3 regions of the Paenarthrobacter sp. YIM B13468 genome follow, and region 1 is predicted to be linked to each of the others. Evidence: riboswitches for the same ligand, from Rfam matches in the RefSeq annotation. Region 1 holds a riboswitch; each other region holds the start of a gene.
The links. Region 1 has a riboswitch for cyclic di-AMP ahead of ACFX4T_RS24665 (NlpC/P60 family protein). Riboswitches for the same ligand answer to the same signal wherever they lie in the genome.
Positions count from the first base shown of each region.

Region 1 (4,285 bases):
GTTCGGTAGTGTTCGAGTCACCGAATGGCCGGCAAAAGTGTCCCAGGACACAACCCGGCCATTTATTTGCGGCCGCTTGGGGAACTCGGACGCGATCCCACGCGCTGCCGAAAGGCACACACGTCAAGGAGGAACCCAAGCAGTGTCACTCACTCCTGATTCCGTCACGGAACGGACTACTACCGTAGTGATCGGCACCGGTCTCTCCGGCTTGGCTGTTGCCAGCGAACTCAGCCGCTATGGCGTAGGTTCCATCGTGCTGGATGGCTTTGGTACTTTATCGGCCACCGGACCAGCGGTGCACACAGGAATGATCCAGCGCTGCGACGTAGCTGACCCCGCGGCAATGCAGGAACGCAACGAAATCCTGCGCCATTTGCGCAACTACGCCGCCAGCCATCACTTGGATGTCCGCACCACCACACGCGCTGTTCGTCTTGACTTCCTCGGTGGCGACTCGTCCTCGCAGCTGGGATACGGACCCGTCGCAAGCCTGAACACGGCCAGTCTGAAGGCTGGGCTGAGCGTCTACGGCCCCCTTGAATCCACCCCGCGGCAATGGGCCGTGCATACAGCCAGCGGAGTTCTCCTGGCCGACCACATCGTGGTGACGCGCTGCGCGCAGAGCCAGCTGCGCCGAATGCTTGCCGACCTGGGAATCGCCATAGGCCAGAACTTCGCGGCCGCCATGCGTGCCGTCGGGATGCACTTGGTGGGCGTAGGGGAACTTATTACGCCCACGCCCAAGGAAGTACTGCGGCAAGCCAAGGCAGTGGGGCAAGCGATCTCATCCAAGGTGGCCCTCCCAGCCGGGCCAGGCATCGCCCTTGCCTAGAACTCCTAGGACTAGAACCTTGGACTAGAACCTTGGACTAGAACCCTTGGCCTGGAATTCTGGCCCGGAACCGGAACGTGGAAATGGTCGAGCCAACCGAAGCCTGTTCCTGAAACGAACAAAAATTAACTCAGAAGGCCGGTACCTCCGAAGACGTGAGTCCTCGAAGGCACCGGCCTTTGAGTTGGAGCGTGAAGCTTAGGCGCCAGCGCGTACGTACGTGATGGGGCCGGTTGCGGTGAGCCAGCTGATCGGGTGGATGCCCGTCTGGTTGCCGTTGATGCCACCGCTGATAGCCTGGCCGTTGCCGATGTAGATGGCTACGTGGCCGGACTGGACGATCATGTCACCGGGCTGGGGGTCGCTGACAACCTTGCCGTAGTTCAGGAACTGCATGGGTGCGAGGTCCCCAACCGGGATGCCTGCGGAGCCGAGGGCCCTTTCCACCATGGCGGTGCAATCCTGCATGATGCCGATCTGGGCATAAGCCGAGGCGACCATGGCAGCGTTGACGCCACCAACAGCCGGAGCTGCAGCGGGAGCAGCCGCAACAGGAGCGGTAGCCGTAGTGGTTGCAGATGCCTGGACGGTGGTCGTTGCCGCGGCCTTCTTAGCAACCGGAGCCGGAGCAACGGGAGCCGGCTTTTCAATGACGGGAGCCGCCACGGAAGCAACCGCGGGGCGCTCGAAGTTAATCGTGGCCGTGGATGCGGCCGTAACAACCTTGGTGGGACCCTCAGTTACGGTCTCGGCGACAGTAGCGGGGCTGGAGTCGCGCTGGACAGGGGTCTCTGCTGCGTGGGCAGCAATGGAGCCCGTCAGGACGAGGCCTGAAGCTGCTGCGATGACAGCGGCCTGGCGACCTGCGCCAGATGCGTTGCTGGCAACAGCCTTGGAGATGGAGATGAACGGATTAGGACGTACGCTGTCCGCCTTACGACGGCCGCGAAGAATGCGTGAAGACATGAAAGAGCCTCTCCCGATGCCTGCGAGGTTAGCTGTCGGATTCGGATGGGAGTCACCCGGCCACTATCCCCCGCTGTGCAGCGGAAGCTTCGTGACTTCACCCCAAGGCGCGCTCTGAAAGCGGGCCAAAATGGGTTCCCCGTCTCTGCCGTAGGTTTGTCTGCGAACGGATTCCGGACTGCGGCAGAGCTAGGCAATCAGGCCGGAAATGCCCATTACGTGGAACAGGCACAGGTACAACCGTACGGGAAGATCACCCCAAAGTCACATTTACGTAACGAGCAGTTCGTTTTTGGCGTGTCGCGGTGACCGTTTCGAGATCTTCGCAAGTATGTAGAAAACCCTGCTATTCCGGGGAATTTTCGCCATCCGGCTCGCTGGGAGCCGCGAGCTTCTTCCGCGCGGTAACGGCGAGGAAGATCACAAGAGCGATCGCCACCACAGCGAGGCCAACGATGCTCCAGGGGAAGGGTTGGGAAGCTGCCGGAGCCGGCTCAGTATTTTCCGTACCGGGAGCGGCTGTGCCCGCCGTCGGAACAACCGCCGAAGCCGAAGGGGAGGCACCTGCTGAGCCGCCCGCCGTCGTCGTGCCTGTCCCGGAAGCTGTGAACTTGAAGGTTCCCTCGATTGGGTGGGAGTCTGAACTGACCACGCGCCACACCACCGTGTATTCGCCGGCAGGAGCACCCGGACGCAGCTTCTGAACAGCCATGTTGTCGATGATTTCCACTGCGCCATCTGCCCAGTTTTCGCCCCCAGCGGTGACAGTCACGCCCGAACCGATGGCAAGTGGCCGGTTGTTGAACGTGATGGATACCGACGCCGGCACTTCAGCCACCCGGGCACCGTTGGCCGGAGTTGTTGATTCGGCGACGTCGTGCGCGGAGGCCGGGGCCGCGCCAAACAGCAACGCGGAAGCGAAAGCGATAGCGGCTACGACGGCCGCCAGAAGCGGGCGGATGGTACGCATGGGGCGGTTTCTCCTAGTGTTGGCTTCCTTACAGACTAGGCGAATCGTTCCAGCAGCCCACATTGGCGGGCATAGGATTTGAGAGCAAACTCCCCCGATCCCCGGAGACCTTCATGCTTAAACAAGGTTCTGCAATCGACCGCTACTTCAAGATCTCCGAGCGCGGGTCCACATACTCGCGGGAAATTCGCGGCGGCTTCGCAACCTTCTTCGCCATGAGCTACATCGTGGTGCTGAACCCGCTGATCCTCTCCGGGGCAGACTCGAGCGGAGCATCACTCGGCTTCACGGCCGTAGCGGCAACCACTGCCTTCGTAGCGGGCATCCTCACCATCCTCATGGGCGCCTGGGCCAAGCACCCCTTCGCCGTGGCAACTGGCCTGGGAGTGAACGCATTCGTCGCCGTGACGGTTGCCTCCCACCCGGGGCTGACATGGCCGGACATGATGGGGCTGGTGGTGCTTTCGGGTCTCACCATGCTCATCTTGGTACTGACTGGATTCCGCACAGCCGTTTTCAGGGCCGTCCCGGAAGCGCTCAAGACGGCGATCGTAGTAGGGATTGGCCTCTTCATCGCCTTGATCGGGCTGGTCAACGCTGGTTTCGTCCGACGCATCCCGGATGCCGCCGGCACCACGGTCCCGCTCGGCCTTGGCGTGGATGGCAAGCTGATGGGCTGGCCAACGTTGGTGTTCGCCGTCGGCCTGGTCCTGACCATCGCGTTGGTGGTGCGAAAGGTCCGCGGGGCAATCCTGATCGGCATCGTGGTGTCCACGGCCCTGGCCGCCATCCTTGAATTCACCCTTCATATTGGTCCCAGCTTCGACGGTAAGAACGTCAACCCGCGCGGTTGGTCACTGGTGGCTCCCAAGCTTTCCGAATGGGGCGCGCCGGACCTCTCCCTGATCGGCAAAGCCAACCCCTTCGGAGCCTTTGAACACCTCGGATTTGTGGCTGCTGCGCTGTTGGCGTTCGTGATCCTCCTCAGCATCTTCTTCGACGCCATGGGCACCATGGTGGGCCTGGCCAACGAGGCAGGAACGGTGGACGAGCACGGCAACATTCCCAATGTGGACCGCGTCCTGCAGGTTGATGCCCTGGGCGCAATCGTCGGTGGCGGTGCCTCCGTTTCGTCCAACCAGATCTTCGTTGAGTCGGGCGCGGGTATTGGCGAGGGTGCCCGCACCGGGCTGGCCTCCATTGTCACGGGCCTGCTCTTCCTGGTGGCCATGTTCTTCACGCCGCTCATTAACCTGGTTCCGTTCGAAGCCGTGGCGCCTGCGCTTGTGGTGGTGGGCTTCATGATGGTGTCCCAGGTTGGCAAGATCGACTGGCAGGACTGGGGCGTTGGCATTCCTGCGTTCCTGACGATCGCCCTGATGCCATTCACGTACTCCATTGCCAACGGCCTCGGCGCAGGCTTCATCTCCTACGTCCTGATCCGCACTTTCCAGGGCCGGGCACGTGAAGTCCACCCCCTGATGTGGGCAGTGGCAGCCGCCTTCCTGCTGTTC
Region 1 is NZ_JBHZPI010000039.1:9,865-14,149, reverse strand. Features, by position in the region: gene ACFX4T_RS24670 (FAD-binding protein) at 143-835, shown strand; gene ACFX4T_RS24665 (NlpC/P60 family protein) at 1,034-1,801, opposite strand; cyclic di-AMP (ydaO/yuaA leader) riboswitch at 1,805-1,997, opposite strand; gene ACFX4T_RS24660 (copper resistance CopC family protein) at 2,148-2,771, opposite strand; gene ACFX4T_RS24655 (NCS2 family permease) at 2,885-4,285, shown strand, end outside.

Region 2 (4,285 bases), on a different contig from region 1:
GCAAGTCCTGAGGCCGCGGCGCTTGAAGCGGCATCCTTGGCGCTGGAGGACAGGGAAGCGAGGGTGCCGTTCGCTTGGCCTTCGGTTGCCGTGCGCTGGGATGCCCGCTGAACCTTGGGAGCTTCCTTGGTAGCCACAACGGGGCTTTCGAAGGAAACCGTTGCGGTGGGCTCCGCGGTAACAACTGCGGTGGCGACCAGCTGCTGGGTGCTGGAGGATTCTGACTTGGAGACGTCGGTGTCAGCGGCCTGGGCCGGGAGTCCAACGCTGAGAACGAGCCCCGAGGCTGCGGCCAGAACGGCAGCTTGGCGGCCTACGGTGCCTGCATTGGTTGAGACAGCCTTGGAAAGGGTGTTCAACGGGTTCGTGCGAACCAATTCGGCGCGATGGCGCGCAGGGGTAGTGCGTGATGACACGAAGGTAGCCTCTCCCAATGCCTGCGAGGTGAGCTGTCGGATTCGGATGGGAGTCATCCGGCCGCGCCGCTTCAAGGAAGCTTTTGCGACTTAACCCCAAGGTCTTCTGACTCGAAGACCAAAATTGGTTCCCCCGCCCCTGCCAGACGATTTTTGCGAACGGACCTTGAGTGGTGGCAGAGCTAGGCAATCCACTCAAGTGCATCGGCCCCCTAAAAAGCCGATGCGCTTTAGACGGTACAACAGATGTTCGTGAATGTCACATTCAGGTCACGGGGCGTGTCATGAATGCGATAGACAACCATCAACTTGCTTACAGCCAGCCCATGGGATCTACGACTTCGCCGTTTACCTGGACCTCGAAGTGCAGATGGCAGCCGGTAGATGCTCCTGTGGTGCCGCTCAGCGCGACGGTATCGCCGCGGCTGACAGTCTGCCCCACCTTGACATTGAAGGACGACAGGTGGTTATACGTGGTCTCAAGGCCGTTGCCGTGATCAATCACGACCCGGTTGCCTCCGCCGTACTCATGCCACCCGGCGAACGTGACCTTGCCCGCAGCTGCGGCGTGAACAGCGGTGCCGCACTGGGCTACGAAGTCCTGGCCACGGTGGAAGTCGCCAGTGCCGCCGGTAAGGGGGCTGACACGGTAGCCAAACGGCGATGCCGTGACCAGCTTGTCCAGCGGACTTCCCAAGGTGCCAAGTGAGGAGGCGCGCTGTATGCTTCCCGCTGACTGGGCGCTCAACAACTGCTTGAGCTTGCCGTCCGGGTCAGCGGCGGTAGCGACTGCTGCACGACTGAAATCGATTTTGGCAGAGGCTGCTGCAGAAACTTCGGGCTGACTGCCACCGGGCACGGAGAGGGCCGACTCGGCCTGGCCGGACTCGGACGTGGCCATGACGGGGCTTGTGGCAGGCAGGCCTACAGTCAGGGCAAGTCCGGTGGCGGCAAGCGCGACACCGGCCTTCTGCCCGACACCACTGGCTGCGGCGAAGTCGGCTACCTGGCGCAACGGGCTCTTACGGCGGCGCACCTGACGCGGGGTGTCGCGTGGCCGGATCTCCATTGCGGCGCGGGCTGGCCGCAGCTCAGCAGCGGGGCCGGACGCGCGGCGGCGGCCCCTGACGTTCTGCGATGTCAAACTCTGTTCCTCTCTGGAAAGCCTGCGAAGTTAGCTGTCGGATTCGGGTCAGAGAGTTCAAAGACCCGGTCCGCACGAAGCGCAAACGGCACACAGGTGTCCCCGGAAGGACTTGCGTTAGTAGGCACTTCTGCTGCGGACTTCACCCCAAGGCTGCTTCTTTAGGCAGCCGCTTGTGGTTCCCCCGCCTCTGCCAGTAGTTGATGACACACCCGATCTGCTGGCAGAGCTCGGCTCCAGATCAGGTAACGCTTTGGTATCGGCGCTAGTAGATAACTATAGGCGATTAAAGCCCGCAGTAATAAATTCGTTATCTTTCCAAACGACCGTGTTGTGGGTGTCCCCATATCATCAGTCGCGGAAATCCGCAGGTCACGCGCGTGCCAGCCATCCCAAAGTGAGGTTTGACACCCCCGCGGTCCGGGAAAGTCAGAGTCAGTTGACGGCCACGAAGACGTGCGCAGCTACCTCGGGAGGCAGCTCCAGTGCTCCTTCAATGCCAGGAACGCGGACGGAGATGTACTCCCCCACCCGCTCCAAGGAGACACTCGCGCCGGGACGAATTCCGCCTTCATCGAGCTGGGTGAGGAGCTCGGGCTCAACCTGGATGGGTTCAGCAAGCCGGCTGACCACTACACGGGAATCGGCAGCGTACCCGTCCATCGCATGCAGCAGGTTCACGTCCAGGCGGGCAAGGGGCTGGTTGGCGAGACCGCCAAGGGCTTCCAAACCCGGGATGGGGTTGCCATACGGTGACTCGGTGGGGTGTTCCAACAATTCATAGAGCCGCCGCTCCACCCGTTCACTCATGACGTGCTCCCAGCGACATGCTTCGTCATGAACGTACGCCCAGTCCAGACCAATGACGTCCGCCAGGAGCCTCTCGGCAAGGCGGTGCTTCCGCATGACTTCGGTTGCCCGCTTGCGCCCAACTTCGGTCAGCTCCAGATGGCGGTCGTTGGACACAATCACCAGGCCATCGCGCTCCATGCGTCCAATGGTCTGGGAAACCGTGGGACCCGAGTGCCGCAGACGCTCCGCAATGCGTGCTCGAAGAGCCACGATGTTCTCTTCTTCAAGCTCCAAAATGGTCCGAAGATACATCTCAGTGGTATCGATCAGATCCGTCATCCAGCTCAGCTCTCCTCGAACGCATTTCTTGCGTAATCTCCACCGTACCGCGTCCCAGCCAAGGTGGACGGTGTCCAACCGACACCTCAGGAACGTAACCCCAGCCTAGCTTATTTGGAATTACTCTGGATAATTTTTCCCTTGGCCGCAATGCCTGTGGTGCTCCGGCATTCCACGTGGCGGACTATGACAACCGCAGATTCCTGACGGTGGGTCCGGTCAGGCAGAATGAGGGAGTCGAAGGGGCAGCCGATGCCACCTGCCCACCTCCCCCTCTCTAACCGATACCCATTGGAGCCACACGTGAGCGACAACAGCATCACTATTCCCGCCGACCTGCTGCCCAAGGACGGACGCTTCGGCGCGGGACCGTCCAAGGTCCGCCCGGAACAGGTCCAGGCCTTGTCTGCCGCATCGACCACCATTCTTGGCACGTCCCACCGTCAGGCGCCGGTCAAAAACCTGGTGGGTTCGGTCCGCGAAGGGCTCAGCCAGTTCTTCCGTGCACCTGAGGGCTACGAGGTTGTCCTCGGCGTCGGCGGTTCCACTGCTTTCTGGGATGTAGCGGCTTTTGGGCTGGTTGAGAAAAAGGCCCAGCACCTGTCCTTCGGTGAGTTCGGTTCCAAGTTTGCCGCGGCCACCAACAAAGCCCCCTTCCTGGACGCATCCTCCATCATCAAGTCCGAGCCCGGCACGCGGCCGGTCTCCCAGGCGGAGGCTGGCGTTGACGTCTATGCCTGGCCCCAGAACGAGACATCAACTGGTGTTGCAGCCCCCGTCAAGCGCGTCGAGGGCGCCGACTCTGGTTCGCTCGTCCTGGTGGACGCTACCTCGGCCGCCGGCGGGCTGGACGTGGACGTCGCCGAATCGGATGTCTACTACTTCGCCCCGCAGAAGAACTTTGCCTCCGACGGCGGCCTGTGGCTGGGCCTGTTCTCCCCCGCGGCGTTGGAGCGCGCCGCCCGGATCAAGGCCAGCGACCGCTGGATTCCGGACTTCCTGGACCTGCAGACCGCTATCGACAACTCCAAACTGAACCAGACGTACAACACACCTTCGCTGTCCACGCTTGTGACTTTGGACGCGCAGGTACAGTGGCTCAACAGCAATGGTGGACTGGACTTCGCCACTAAGCGCACAGCAGACTCTGCCAGCCGCATCTACTCCTGGGCCGAGGCTTCCGAGTACGCCACACCGTTCGTCGCGAAGGCTGAGGACCGCTCCAACGTCATCGCCACCATCGACTTCGATGACTCCATCGATGCTGCGGCAATCGCCAAGATCCTGCGTGCCAACGGCGTCGTGGACACCGAGCCGTACCGCAAGCTTGGGCGAAACCAGCTTCGTATTGCCACTTTCGTCGCTATCGAACCGGACGACGTCTCAGCCCTGCTCGCCAGCATCGACTACGTCGTGGGCGAACTCAAGAAATAAAACTGAAGAAGTAACTGCCGCGGAATTCCACGCAAGGGCAGGAAACGGCGCCGTCCCGGTTCTTACCGGACGGCGCCGCTGCCGTTAATCGCCCAGGCGGGCGTCGTCATCGTCATCGTCATCGTCAGTTTCGGGATCGGATGCTTCGGCGGCGTCGTCT
Region 2 is NZ_JBHZPI010000031.1:25,072-29,356, reverse strand. Features, by position in the region: gene ACFX4T_RS23120 (C40 family peptidase) at 1-359, opposite strand, end outside; cyclic di-AMP (ydaO/yuaA leader) riboswitch at 421-591, opposite strand; gene ACFX4T_RS23115 (M23 family metallopeptidase) at 730-1,560, opposite strand; cyclic di-AMP (ydaO/yuaA leader) riboswitch at 1,565-1,806, opposite strand; gene ACFX4T_RS23110 (metal-dependent transcriptional regulator) at 1,996-2,691, opposite strand; gene serC (phosphoserine transaminase) at 2,995-4,125, shown strand; gene ACFX4T_RS23100 (DUF3027 domain-containing protein) at 4,210-4,285, opposite strand, start outside.
Region 2: it holds a riboswitch for cyclic di-AMP, as region 1 does, so the genes downstream of both, ACFX4T_RS23115 (M23 family metallopeptidase) here and ACFX4T_RS24665 (NlpC/P60 family protein) in region 1, are expected to answer to the same signal.

Region 3 (4,285 bases), on a different contig from region 1:
GCCTGCACTGGCGAGTCGAACGCAGTGGCAGCGGTGGCCGGTTGGAAGGAGATCCAAGGCCGCGGTCCGTGGCAACTGGTGACCATCCTGGACGCGGACGGCGGCGGAACCGACGTCGACCCCATCGCCGCGACGCTAACGCACCGAACAGCAGCGCTGCAGTCCACCATTGGTGTCAACGCCGCGCTGTTCAGCGCCGGGACGGAGACGCATTCCGTTGTCCTGTTCCGCGAATCCGGTGGCAGGGCGGATCACGCCCAGGTCCTGGTGCACTATCAATTGGAGCTCGCAAAGCGTGCGGGCCGCAAAGTGGACCGGGTGATCCTGGGCATCAGTGAGCCGTTCCAGGTTATCCGGCAACTGGCAGGCGCCTACAGGCAATCGAAAGTGGCAGCACAGGCCGCCGCCGTGGATCCGCCCCTCGGGGAACTGGTGGAGAGTCGGGCGGTGGGCGTTTATCAACTCTTTGATCGTCTTCAGGCGCCGGGCGGCTGGGATGATACGGGCTCCGTTCATTTCAGGACTTTGGAGGACCAGGATAAGAACGGCGAACTCCTGCCCGTGTTGGAACTGCTCTATGACAACGACAGCTCAGTGCAGGACGTTGCCGCGAAACTTCATCTGCACAGGAGCAGCATCTACAACCGCCTCGGCCGCATCCGCCAGCTCATCGGAGCTGATCCGTTGAGCGGTGGGATCAGGCTCGAGTTGCACGCCGCACTGAAGGCCCAGAGGTGGGCCTCGCGGCCCCGGATCTAGGCCCCGGATCAGGTGCGGAAGGGAGCACAAGGGGCAGACACCCTGGTAGGTGCCTGCCCCATCTTGTTGCTGCTATTCCTATCGCGTGATTCCTGGTGCCGTGAGTCCTTAGGCTCGGCGCAACCGCTGGCAGCTCCAGCGGCCCATCCGACTGCGGAACGTGGCAGTGCGGCTGCTGCTGCAGTACCGGCCGTGCCATCCGACGTGCGCGCTGGTCCTGGGAAGCCGCGTGCTCATTTCAAGATCCCTGTGGCGCCGTCAAGTACGGAGTCCAGGTCCAAGGGTGAATCAGTGGACGGTGTGGTGGTGCTGGGGCTGCCGGTCGGCTTTGGCTTTGGCGCCGGAGTCTGTGTTGGAGTGGGCGCCGGCGTCCCCGTTGGAGTCGGGGTGGTCGTGGCCGGTGGGGTGGTAACCGTGTCCGACGGGACCGGGCTTGGGGCCGGCTGGGTTGGGACAGGAGTGGTCACGCCCGGCACAGGAACCACAGCCGACGGGACTGCCGAAGGAACCCAAACAGGATCCGCAAGTGAAACCTGCGGAGTCGGAAGGGACGACGGCGACTGAGCGGGTGCCTCTTCTGACGACTGCGTTGCAACAGTTGCCGGCAGTCCGGCCTCGCTGGTGGCCGACGAAGCGGACGCGGCGGAGGTGGACGAGCTGGGTGCAGGGGCGGCCGAAGTTGACTGCCTGCTGTCGCCACCCGTCTTTGCGTCACTGGCTTCCTTCGTCGGCGTTTCCTGCCCGAAGAAGGGGAGCTCGAAGGCCTGGCTCATGGTGCCAACAGTCAATACCAAGCCCAAGGCTCCAGCCACAACTGCCATGCGCTGGCCCATCGTTTTGACCGAGGCCGCCTTGGTGAGCACGGAGTGTGGTTCGTGGCTGAAGGACGACCCACCCCGTGATGACCCGCCCACGGATGAAGCTCCGAAGGTAGGGGCGCCTGCTGGAGTTTCGGCAGCGGGTGCCAGTTTATGGGCCGTACCGCTCTCGGTTTCCTGGGCGCGAAGGGCTTTCCGGCTTGCGAGACCAGCAGCGGCGGTCGCGGCCGCGGCGAGCTGGGCAGGGCTCTTTGCCTGAACGATCGGGATCGCAGCGGTGGCGGGTTCCGGTTCCGGCGCGGCGGGGGTGGATGCAGCGGCAGGGCTCTTTGACTGAACGACCGGGATGGCAGCGGTGGCGGGTTCCGGTTCCGGCGCGGCGGGGGTGGGTGCAGCAGCGGGCGTGGCCGCCTGAACGATCGGGATCGCAGCGGTGGCCGGCTCGGGATTCGCAGGCGGTTCGGACGCGACCGGTTCGGGCGCCTGAACAGTTGGAATCGCAGCAGTTGCCTGCTCCAGGGGAGCAGAACCCGCCGGAGCAGAATCCGCCGGAGCAGAGTCCACCGGTGCTGTTTCTGTTGGAGCAGTTTCAGCGGGAGCTGTCTCAGTTGAAATAACTGCCTGGGCTGCCCGTGCACGCTCTGCCGCGCGAGCGGCCGCGCGCGTGGTGGGTGCCACAGGGGTGGGAGTGGAAGCAGTGGCGGGTTCCGGCGTCGTGCCTTCTAAACCTTCTGCTGGCGCGCTGGTGGAGGATCCGCTGGGTTGGGCCCGACGGCGTCCGGTTGGCTGGGTACGCTCGCGCGCTATTTGGGCGCGGCGCGGCTGATCCATGGTTGGGGACATGGTGGTTGCCTCTCAACGCCTGCGAGGTTAGCTGTCGGGTTCGGACGAGGCCGTCCGGCCGCACATGGCGGCTTCACCCCAAGGGCCTATGGAAAATCAGGCCCGGGAACTCTGGGTCCCCCGTCTCTGCCGCGAGTCTGGCGGATCCCGGTTTGCGGCAGAGCTCGGCGTCAACCCGGAAGCGGCCCAGCGGAGATACGGGTCGCTCTTAGACCGTACATGAGCGCCATACTAAAGTCACATTAATGTAACGGGCGGGACGCCTTCCAGCGTGAAGGTCCGTTAGGACTTAGGCTCCGGGGCCGGAGCCGGGGCTGGCAGCTCGTGCTGGATCCTTTGGACCTGGTGTGCGTAATGGGTCTCGGGTCGGAAAATTTCGTCCGCCACACCCAGCACCCCGCCCGTGGCGCCGCGCCGTACTTTCCCCTTGCTGTTCTGGCGGGAGACCCAGAACCATAGGGCCGCAACGAGGGCAGGTGCTGCCAGCACTGCCACTAGAACGGCCAAGATATCCATGGCCCAAGACTAGCTTCAGCCGCGGGCGGCAGGTAGAACATAGTCGTATGGACCTCCCAGTGATGCCGCCCATTTCGCCCATGCTTGCCAAGTCCGTTCCTTCGATCCCTGATGTGGGCCATTTTGAGCCAAAGTGGGACGGGTTCAGGACGATCGTTTTCAAAGACGGGGATGAGATCATCCTGGGCAGCCGCAACGAACGTCCCATGACACGGTATTTCCCTGAGCTGGTGGAAGCCCTCCAGAAGAATCTTCCGGACAAATGCGTGATCGACGGCGAAATCGTCCTCATAGCTGGGAACAGGCTCGACTTCGAAGGCCTTCAGCAGCGCATCCACCCCGCAGATAGCCGTGTACGGATGCTTGCCGGGAGCACCCCGTCCTCCTTCATCGGATTCGACATCCTCGCGCTGGGAGACGAGAACCTCATGGGCAAGCCGTTTTCCGAGCGTCGGGCCGCCTTGGAGAAGGCGCTGGCCAAAGCTGAGGCGCCTGTGTACGTAACGCCGGCGGTGACGGAACTCGACCAAGCACAGGAGTGGTTCGTGCAGCTGGAAGGTGCTGGGCTCGACGGCATACTTTCCAAACCGCTCGAGGGGACGTACCAGCCGAATAAGCGTGTCATGTTCAAAACCAAGCATGAACGCACCGCGGACTGCGTGGTGGCTGGATTCCGCTGGCATAAAACGGGAAAGGTTGTGGGGTCGATGCTGCTTGGGCTGTATAACGACGCCGGTCAGCTGCAGCACGTGGGGGTGGTGGCCTCATTCCCCATGGCCAAGCGCGAAAGCCTGGTGGCCGAACTTGAGCCATACCAGACGGAGTTCAGCGAACATCCTTGGGGGCAATGGGCCGATCAAGGAGATGCCGCAGCTACAGGTTCCCGAATGCCGAGCGCGCAGAGCAGGTGGAGCGCCGGCAAGGACTTCACCTTTGTTCCCCTTCGGCCTGAGCTCGTCATCGAGGTTGCCTATGACTACATGGAAGGCGACCGGTTCCGGCACACCACCCAATTTCGTCGATGGCGTCCGGACCGGACTCCGGAGAGCTGCACCTACTCGCAACTGGAGGAGCCAGCTGACTACGACCTCGGGGAGATTCTAAGGCTGCCATAGCCCGGGGCGTCCGTCAGTTGCCGGTTATCACGTTGTTGAGCCGCTACCCCGTTGTTGAGCAACGACGGGATAGCGGCTTGGCGACGAGCTATTCTTCGTGCCCTTGGTCGCTGCTCATGCTGCCCTCGGCCGGCGGGGTTTCGCCCGGGGGAACTCCACCGCCGGGCTCAAGTCCTGTGACGTTGCCATCCAACGGATCGGGATTGGCGGAGGCAGCGGGGTCGTCGTCTTCGT
Region 3 is NZ_JBHZPI010000014.1:38,115-42,399, reverse strand. Features, by position in the region: gene ACFX4T_RS14290 (PucR family transcriptional regulator) at 1-759, shown strand, start outside; gene ACFX4T_RS14285 (hypothetical protein) at 993-2,420, opposite strand; cyclic di-AMP (ydaO/yuaA leader) riboswitch at 2,423-2,573, opposite strand; gene ACFX4T_RS14280 (hypothetical protein) at 2,703-2,936, opposite strand; gene ACFX4T_RS14275 (ATP-dependent DNA ligase) at 2,984-4,051, shown strand; gene ACFX4T_RS14270 (DUF6480 family protein) at 4,140-4,285, opposite strand, start outside.
Region 3: it holds a riboswitch for cyclic di-AMP, as region 1 does, so the genes downstream of both, ACFX4T_RS14285 (hypothetical protein) here and ACFX4T_RS24665 (NlpC/P60 family protein) in region 1, are expected to answer to the same signal.